One region of the Streptomyces sp. NPDC053542 genome, then DNA from elsewhere that is predicted to be linked to it. Evidence: riboswitches for the same ligand, from Rfam matches in the RefSeq annotation. Region 1 holds a riboswitch; the other holds the start of a gene.

Region 1 (4,795 bases):
TCGCGATCCTGCTCGAATTCCAGGGCGACCGCCGCCAGTTCCTGGAGGTTCTCGATGCGGGTCTCGTCCTGCGGGTCCGTGGACGCCTGGAGCTCCGCCAGATAGCCCGTACGCTCCAGGACGGCCTCCAGGACGGTCGCGGGGCCGGCGCCGGACTCGACGATGGTCCGCAGCTCCTCCATGAGCGTGTTGAAGCGCTTGACGGCGTTCGAGGAGCGCGCGGCCATGCCGTACGCCTCGTCGACGCGGCGCAGCGCCTGCGGGAAGGTGATCTTCTCGCGCAGCGCGAGCGCCTCGATCATGGCTTCGGCGCGGTCGCCGATGCCGCGCTTCGGCACGTTCAGAATGCGGCGGAGCGGGACGGCGTCCTCGGGGTTGGCCAGCACGCGCAGGTACGCGAGGACGTCCCGGACCTCCTTGCGCTCATAGAAGCGCACGCCGCCGACGACCTTGTACGGCAGCCCGACCCGGATGAAGACTTCCTCGAAGACACGGGACTGGGCGTTCGTGCGATAGAAGATCGCGACGTCGCCGGCCTTCGTCTCGCCCGCGTCCGTCAGCCGGTCGATCTCGTCGGCGACGAACTGCGCCTCGTCGTGCTCGGTGTCGGCGACATAGCCGGTGATCTTCGGGCCTGTGCCGGCGTCGGTCCAGAGGTTCTTCGGGCGGCGGTTCTCGTTGCGCTCGATGACGGCGTTGGCGGCCGAGAGGATCGTCTGCGTGGAGCGGTAGTTCTGCTCCAGCAGGATCGTGGTCGCGTCCGGGTAGTCCTCCTCGAACTGGAGGATGTTCCTGATCGTGGCGCCGCGGAAGGCGTAGATCGACTGGTCGGCGTCGCCCACGACGCACAGCTCGGCGGCGGGCACCTCGGCCGTCCCGGGGCCGACCAGCTCGCGCACGAGGGTGTACTGCGCGTGGTTGGTGTCCTGGTACTCGTCGACCAGGACGTGCCGGAAGCGGCGGCGGTAGTGGTCCGCGACGTCCGGGAACGCCTGGAGCAGGTTCACCGTCGTCATGATGATGTCGTCGAAGTCCAGGGCGTTGGCCTCGCGCAGCCGTGCCTGGTACATCGCATACGCCTCGGCCAGCGTCTTCTCGAAGCCGTCCGCCGCCGACGCGGCGAAGTCCTCGTGATCGATGAGCTCGTTCTTGAGGTTGGAGACCTTGGCGCTGAAGGACTTGGGCGGGAAGCGCTTGGGGTCGAGGTCCAGGTCACGGCAGACCAGGGCCATCAGGCGCTTGGAGTCGGCGGCGTCGTAGATCGAGAACGACGACGTGAAGCCCAGCTTCTTGGACTCGCGGCGCAGGATGCGCACGCAGGCGCTGTGGAACGTGGACACCCACATGGCGTTGGCGCGCGGGCCCACCAGGTCCTCGACGCGCTCCTTCATCTCGCCCGCGGCCTTGTTCGTGAACGTGATCGCGAGGATCTGGCCGGGGTGGACGCCGCGCGCGCCGAGCAGATGCGCGATGCGGTGCGTGAGGACGCGGGTCTTGCCGGAGCCGGCGCCGGCGACGATGAGCAGCGCGCCGCCGCTGTGCACGACGGCGGCCTTCTGCTGGTCGTTCAGCCCCTCCAGGAGCGCGGCAGGGTCCACCGCGGGGCGGGCGGCGCCGTCGCGGTAGTACGCGTCCCGCTGCACGGGAGCGTCGAAGCGGCCGCCGAAGAGGTCGTGCGGCACCTCCTCCGCTGCCGGACGGTCCTCGTCCTCGGGAGGCGGCGGCTCCTCGTCCTTGGGATCGAGGTCCGCCAGGAAGCTGTCGTCAAAGAGGCTGCTCATCGCCCACCGAGTCTAGGCCGCCCCACTGACAACGCGGTCCGGACCGTGGAATTCCGGGGGGAGGGGGAGCGTACGGCACGCCACCCGGCCCTCACGGACAGACAACAGCACCGGACAGTCCGTGGTCAGAACCGGTCCGGCATCGCCCCGGACACGACGAGATCACGAAAAGGTATCGGGCAAAACGAACATCAGCCTTCACAGAAGTCACACGAGTTAGCTACCGTGCCGACCGGGCAGCCCGCCCCACCGCCCGGCGAAAGCGCCGGCACGGGCCGCCCCGCCGAGTCCGGACCACCGCCCCCAGAGCGGCCGGAGCCGGGGACCCACACGTACCACCGGGGTGAATCGGCCGCTACGGAGCGATCCGTACGGCCGTAGGGCACCTTCCGTAGTACGCCGCAGCACGCGGCACACGCCCGAACCCGACAGCTAACCCGGTAGGCGGTCCACGGAAGGAGTCGCCGGCCTTGGCGTCTCATCGCAAGCCGCGCACCCGCATCCTCGCCGTGCCCGCGCACCGCCGTACGGCGGCCGGGCTCACCACCGCGGCGCTCGCCTCCGTCACGCTGCTCACCCAGAGCGCGGACGCGGCACCCAGAAACCCCAAGCCCTCCATAGAAGAGGTCAAGAAGAAGGTCGATGGCCTGTACCGGCAGGCCGAGGTCGCCACCCAGAAGTACAACGCCGCCAAGGAGCGCGCCGGCACGCAGCGCGAGAAGGTGGACGAGCTGCGCGAGGACGCGGCCCGGCGGACCGAGAAGATGAACGAGGCCCGGCGCGAGCTGGGCACCTTCGCCTCCGCGCAGTACCGCTCCGGCGGGCTGAGCCCGACCGCGCAGCTGATGCTGGCCCGGGACCCGCAGCAGTTCGTGGACCGCAACCACCTGATGGAGCGGCTCAGCGGCCGCCAGCAGGAGGCGGTCGCCGACTACCAGGACCAGCAGGCGCAGGCCGGACGCAAGCGGGCGCAGGCGATCAGGAGCCTGGAGGAGCTGCAGAAGTCCCAGGAGACGCTGAAGACGTCCAAGCGGGACGTCCAGGACAAGCTGACCGAGGCCCGGCAGCTGCTGTCCCGGCTGACCGCGCAGGAGAAGGCGCGGCTGGCGGAGCTGGAGCGCCGGAAGGAGGCCGAGGCGCGGCGCAAGGCCGAGCGGCTGGCACGGGAACAGGCCGAGCGCGAGCGGCAGGAGCAGCAGGACGGCGGGTCGGGCGGTACGAACGACGGGTCCGGGTCCGGGGGTGATACCGGGTCCGGGACGGGGACGGGCTCCGGGCTGCCCGACGGTTCGTACGCGACGAAGGCGGAGAAGGCGATCGCCTTCGCCCGCGCGCAGCTCGGCAAGCCGTACGTATGGGGCGCGACCGGCCCCACGTCGTACGACTGCTCGGGGCTGACCCAGGCGGCGTGGAAGGCGGCGGGCGTCTCGCTGCCGCGGACGACCTGGGACCAGGTGAAGGTGGGCACGCGGGTCGCGACGGGCGATCTGCAACCCGGTGACCTGGTGTTCTTCTACGACGACATCAGCCACGTCGGGATGTACATCGGCGACGGCAAGATGATCCACGCGCCGAAGCCGGGCGCGAACGTACGCGTGGAGTCGATCTACTACATGCCGATCTACGGGAGCGTGCGGCCGGCCTGACCCGGCGCACGGCACCCGGTACACGGCGCACGGCACACGGCGCACGGCGCACGGCGCACGGCGCGGAAACGACGAACCGCGCGGCCGCCCCGGGAACGAGGCGGCCGCGCGGTTCGTCGCGCCGGTGTGCGGGGCGGCTCAGGTCCGCTCAGGCCCGCTCAGGTCCAGAGCAGGGCGATGAAGATGTTGACGACCGTGAGCAGGCCGACGAGCCCGAAGAGCGGCTTCTCGACCTTCTCCTCGTCGCGCTTCACGTAGACCAGCCCGAGGATCACGATCAGGACGGCGAGCTTGACGCCGATCTTGATGTTGTTGACCGAGTAGTCCTGCATCTGGTTCAGGCCGACCAGGATGACGCCGGTCACCAGCATCGTGATCGCGCCGTGCAGCATCGCGGGCACGAAGCGGGCGGTGCCCGCGCCCATCGCCTTCATCTGCGTGAGGAAGCCGCCGAGCAGCGAGGCGATGCCGATGATGTGCAGGGCGACGAACACATTGATCACTACGTCCATAGTGGTCGATCGTAGCCCCGCCCCCGGCCGGGCCATCGGGCAGGGCTGCCGTCGTTGTCCCGGTCCGTCACCAGTCGCCACCGATCGGTACCTGCCACCCGGTGACCGAAAGCGAGCAGTCCACGGCAACGGAAGAGACAAGTACCGGCAATGCCCCGCCTAATGCCCGCCGGGAGGTTTAGCGTCCTCGTTCAGGCGGTCGGCTCCCCATCGCCGTCGGTTCCGCCCCGGCGGCCGTCGGCCGCCCCCGCCGAGGTACGGCGGCGGCCCGCTCCCCCTTGTTACGGACCGCCGCCGTACCGCACGGATCGCGAGCGGCGCCCCGCCTCAGGAGCCCCCTTTGTGCTTTGCTGGCGCGAGGAGGAACGCGGGACAACTGGTGCCACACCAGTAACGAAAACGATCCAGCGGTCAACGATCCGGTCAATCAATTCCGCCGCGGAATTCGACCCTACGGTCGGAATTCCTAATGCAGCCGCGGTACATGGCCGCTCACCACGAAGTCCCGCAGCAGGTCCATCGCCCGTTTCGGCGCCTCGCGGAAGACGCCGTGCCCCGCCTTGGCCAGTACGTGCAGCCGCACATCCGTATGGCTCAGCCGGTGCGCGAAGCGGCGGGCCGCCGACGCGGTCGCCACCGGGTCGTGCTCGCCCGCCAGTATCATCGTCCGGCACGCCAGCCGGTCCAGCCCGCGCCAAGGGTCGAACTCCCGCGCCAGTACCAGCCGGAAGTGATCCAGCACGTCGTCGTTCCAGCGCACCCGGCGCAGCCGGTCCCGGCCGACCCCGTCCCCGCCCGCCTGCTGCGAGTACAGCGGCAGGCAGACCCGCTCCCACGCGTCGGTCATCTCGTCGCC
Region 2 (4,795 bases), on a different contig from region 1:
GGAGGAGGTCAAGGCGGTCGCCGCGGCCCGGCTGCGCCCCGACAACCGCGCGGTGCTGGTCTACGAGCCGACCCGGCCCGCCGAGGCCGAGGCGGCCGCGGCCGCCGGCGAGCCGGAGGCCGCCGCTGCCGCCGTCCAGAACGACACCGAGACCAAGACCGAGGAGGCGGCCCAGTGACCGACGCCGTGACCCCGACCATGACCTTCCACCCGCAGCCGCAGGCCGGGCAGCCGAAGCCGTGGGCGTTCCCGGCCCCGGTGCGCGGCGCGCTCGGCAACGGCCTGACGGTGCTGCGCGCCGACCGCCCGGGCCAGCAGGTCGTGGCCGTCGAGATCAACCTCGTCGCGCCGCTGGACGCCGAGCCCGAGGGCCTGGACGGCGTCGCCACGATCATGGCGCGGGCGCTCTCCGAGGGCACCGACAAGCACGACGCCGAGGAGTTCGCCGCCGAGCTGGAGCGCTGCGGCGCCACGCTGGACGCGCACGCGGACCACCCCGGTCTCCGTGTCTCCCTCGAGGTCCCGGCCTCCCGTCTCGTCAAGGGGCTCGGCCTGCTCGCCGACGCCCTGCGCGCCCCGGCCTTCCCGGACAGCGAGATCGAGCGCCTGGTGCGCAACCGCCTGGACGAGATCCCGCACGAGCTGGCCAACCCGGCCCGGCGCGCCGCGATGGCCCTCTCCAAGGAGCTGTTCCCGGCCACCTCCCGGATGTCCCGGCCGCGCCAGGGCACCGAGGAGACGGTGGCGCGCATCGACGCCGCCGCGGTCCGCGCCTTCTACGAGGCGCACGTACGGCCCGCCACGGCCACCGCCGTCGTCGTCGGTGACTTCACCGGGGTGGACCTGGACGCGGCGCTGGAGGACACCCTCGGCGCGTGGACCGGCTCCGCCGCCGAGCCGGTCGCGGCCTCGCCCATCGTCGCGGACGACACCGGCCGCGTGATCATCGTCGACCGCCCCGGCGCCGTCCAGACGCAGCTGCTGATCGGCCGCATCGGCGCCGACCGGCACGACCGCGTCTGGCCTGCCCAGGTGCTCGGCACGTACTGCCTGGGCGGCACGCTCACCTCCCGCCTGGACCGTGTGCTGCGCGAGGAGAAGGGCTACACCTACGGGGTACGGGCCTTCGGGCAGGTGCTGCGCTCCACCCCTGAAGGCACGGGTGCGGCGATGCTCGCCATCAGCGGTTCGGTGGACACGGAGTCCACGGGTCCGGCGCTGGAGGACCTGTGGAAGGTGCTGCGGACGCTGGCCGCCGAGGGCCTGACCGACGCCGAGCGCGATGTGGCGGTGCAGAATCTGGTCGGCGTGGCGCCGCTGAAGTACGAGACGGCAGCCGCCGTCGCCGGGACGCTCGCCGACCAGGTCGAGCAGCACCTCCCCGACGACTTCCAGGCGGAGCTGTACCGGCGCATGGCCGAGACCGGGACGGTCGAGGCGACCGCCGCCGCGGTCAACGCCTTCCCGGTGGACCGGCTCGTCACGGTCCTGGTGGGCGACGCCGCGCAGATCGCCGAGCCGGTGCGGAAGCTGGGCATCGGCGAGGTGTCGGTCGTCACGGGCTGATGCGGAGCGGGCCGGCGGCGGTCCCGGACCGGCGCCGGCCGGGGCGATAGCGGTCGTGAATTCGCCTGCGTGGTACGGCGAAGGGACGGGGCGGAACGCGTCGTACCGGTGCCGTCACAGGGTGACGTGAACCGTGCCAACACCGCTCGCATAGCAGGACATAAGGGATCCCGGGTCGCTAAAGCGGCCCGGGATCTTCGCTTTTGTCCGGAATGCTGTAGGTGGTTGCCTCCGTGGCGTGTGGCGTCCGGCACAAACCCCCGATTCTGTTTGCTGATCGCGAGATGTCCCCTTTAGCGTCGGTCCGGCTGTTCGTCAGAAGTGCGCCGCGCCCGCGGCCGCCGGGCAGTCATCGCCGAGTCCCCGTACGGCGCGAGCCAGGGGAGCCGGGGACCCACATGTCCCCTTGGGGTGAATCGGCGTCCTCTGCGGAGGCCGCCGTAGGAGACCTTCCTGCTCCGAACCCGTCAGCTAACCCGGTAGGCGAGAAGGAAGGAAAGGAGTACGCCGGTCATGGCGTTCACCCGTGCCACCGGCAAGCACCGCCGCCCCGGCCGTGCTGCCCGGACCACCCGCAACATCGCCGGCATAGCCGCGGCGACCGGCGTCGTCGTCTCCATCGCCTCCCCGGCGCTGGCCGCGAACGAGGACCCGGCCGCCGCCACCGACACCGGCCTGACCCGCGCGATCGCCGACACCGGTGACCGGGTCGCCGACAACATCGTCGCGCAGGCCGACGCGCAGGAGGAGGCCGCCGAGGTCGCCGCCGCCCGTGCGCAGGTCGAGGAAGCCGCCGTCAAGAGCGCCGAGGCCGCCAAGAAGAAGGCCCAGGAGGCCCAGCGCAAGGCCGCCGCCGAGGCCGCCGAGAAGAAGGCCGCGGCCAAGAAGAAGGCGGCGGAGAAGCGCGCCTCGCGCTCCGACGCCCGTACCGCCCTCAGCCCCAGCGGCTTCGTCGCGCCGATCGCCGGCAGCTACGTCTCCACGCCGTACAAGGCGTCCAGCGGCCTGTGGTCCTCCGGCAGCCACTCCGGCATCGACTTCCACGCCGCCTCCGGCACCGCCGTCCACGCCGTCGGCGCGGGCACCGTCGTCGAGGCCGGCTGGGGCGGCGCCTACGGCAACAACATCGTCCTGAAGATGGAGGACGGCACGTACACCCAGTACGGCCACCTGTCGTCCATCGGCGTCTCGGTCGGCCAGAAGGTCTCCGCGAACCAGCAGATCGGGCTGTCGGGCAACACCGGCAACACCACCGGCCCGCACCTGCACTTCGAGGCGCGCACCGGCCCGGACTACGGCTCGGACATCGACCCGGTCGCGTACCTGCGCGCGCACGGCGTCAACGTCTGAGCAACGTACGGCGCTCTCCGCGTACCGCCCGAAGCCCCGGCCCCCGGCCGGGGCTTCGGCGTCTCCGTATGCGCTCCCGTCCCCGGCTCCCCGGAACTCCCGTCCTTTGGCCAAAAAATATCCATGAATTCGTGACGGCCATCGGAAATGCCGGTCCGGTGTCATAGAGTCACGGAAAAGGCGCCGCCCGGACGGCGTTTCCAGAGGATTACGGCGGAGGCATCGGACGATGCGAGGGAATATTTCGGCGCATGCGGTCTGCACGGCGATTCGCGACGACATCGTCTCCGGAACGTTCCCGCCCGGCTCCCGGCTGATCGAGGAACTGCTCGCGTCCCGGTACGGCGTCTCCCGCGTCCCCGTGAGGGAAGCGCTGCGCACACTGGAGTCCGAGGGCTTCGTCACCACCCGGCGCCACGCGGGCGCGTGCGTCGCCGAGCCGACCGAGCAGGAGGCCGCCGACCTCCTGGACATCCGCCTCCTCCTGGAGCCCCTCGGGGCCGCCCGCGCCGCGGCCCGCCGCTCCGCCGCCCACCTGAAGGTACTGCGCGGCCTGGTCCGCCTGGGGCGCGCGAGAGCCCGCCACGGCAACGCCGCCGACCTGCGGCAACTGGACGGCTGGTTCCACGAGACGCTCGCCCAGGCGTCCGGCAGCCCGAGCATGACGGCGCTGCTCACCCAAGTGCGCCGCAAGATCGACTGGGTGTACGCGATCGACCTGGACCAGCCGTCGCCGGGCGATGCGGACCGGTCCTGGCAGGAGCACGGCGCGATCGTGGACGCGGTGGCGCGCGGCGACTCGGAGCGCGCCCGCGCACTGACCGCCGCGCACGTGGAGCACGCGCTGCCCGCCCACCGGCTGCGCCGTCCCGCACCCGCGGTGAGGGAAGCGAAACAGCCCGTAAACACGGCGCGCGTACGGAATTAACAGCGCTGCCGTATACAACTCCTGGGGAATTCCACACCCCTGCTTCGTCGTGCGCGAATTCTTTTTGCGCCCGCCCGAATGTCTTTTGTGTGTCCCGGCCGGACGGAAAGCCGGGAATTCTTCCCACGGCAATGCGAACGGCCCCGCCACGGTGACCCGTAAGAGGGTCACCGTGGCGGGGCCGTGACGGCGGAACCGGGCGGTGTGCGGCCGCCGGCCTGCCCGAAGGGTCAGACGGTCTCCGGGAGCTCCTCGAGGCCCTCGGAGACGAGCTTCGCAAGGCGGTCCAGCGCGGCGTCGGCGCCATCGGCGTCCGAAGCCAGCACGATCTCCTCGCCGCCCTGGGCGCCCAGGCCCAGGACCGCGAGCATCGAGGCGGCGTTCACGGGGTTGCCGTCGCCCTTGGCGATCGTGACCGGGACGCCGGAAGCGGTGGCCGCACGGACGAAGATCGAGGCGGGGCGGGCGTGCAGACCCTCGGCCCATCCGACATTGACGCGGCGCTCAGCCATGGTGTTGCCCTTCGGGTAGGGAAAGTTGTCTAGACCAGTCTCTCACGGGGGCACCGGTGGTCCGGTGTGCCCAGCCCCCGTGAGGGCTCGGATCCTAGAAGTCCAAGCCTGCTTCACGCCCAGGCTGTACGCATGCTGAGACCCGGTCGTACGCACGGTCCCGCTCCGGGGTACGTACGGTCGCATCCGGGACGCTTCCGGGCACTTCGGCCGCCCCCGGATACGCACACGGTCGTACGCTGTCCGCATGGAGACGCCGTCGGATGCCGCCGCCTACCCCGCCCACTGGGAAGCCGACGTGGTGCTGCGTGACGGCGGCACCGCCCGGATCCGCCCCATCACCCCGGACGACGCGCAGCGCCTGGTCTCCTTCTACGAGCAGGTCTCCGACGAGTCGAAGTACTACCGGTTCTTCGCGCCCTACCCCCGGCTCTCCGAC

Evidence for each region. Region 1 has a riboswitch for cyclic di-AMP ahead of ACIGXO_RS23985 (NlpC/P60 family protein). Riboswitches for the same ligand answer to the same signal wherever they lie in the genome.
Region 2: another riboswitch for cyclic di-AMP. It lies ahead of ACIGXO_RS07445 (M23 family metallopeptidase); the one in region 1 lies ahead of ACIGXO_RS23985 (NlpC/P60 family protein).

Annotation. Positions count from the first base shown of each region.
Region 1 is NZ_JBITXL010000008.1:283,776-288,570, reverse strand. Features, by position in the region: gene pcrA (DNA helicase PcrA) at 1-1,781, opposite strand, end outside; cyclic di-AMP (ydaO/yuaA leader) riboswitch at 2,070-2,244, shown strand; gene ACIGXO_RS23985 (NlpC/P60 family protein) at 2,252-3,427, shown strand; gene ACIGXO_RS23980 (hypothetical protein) at 3,586-3,939, opposite strand; gene ACIGXO_RS23975 (alpha/beta fold hydrolase) at 4,406-4,795, opposite strand, start outside.
Region 2 is NZ_JBITXL010000002.1:729,871-734,665, reverse strand. Features, by position in the region: gene ACIGXO_RS07455 (M16 family metallopeptidase) at 1-178, shown strand, start outside; gene ACIGXO_RS07450 (M16 family metallopeptidase) at 199-1,566, shown strand; cyclic di-AMP (ydaO/yuaA leader) riboswitch at 1,910-2,067, shown strand; gene ACIGXO_RS07445 (M23 family metallopeptidase) at 2,080-2,916, shown strand; gene ACIGXO_RS07440 (GntR family transcriptional regulator) at 3,146-3,844, shown strand; gene ACIGXO_RS07435 (HPr family phosphocarrier protein) at 4,075-4,356, opposite strand; gene ACIGXO_RS07430 (GNAT family N-acetyltransferase) at 4,604-4,795, shown strand, end outside.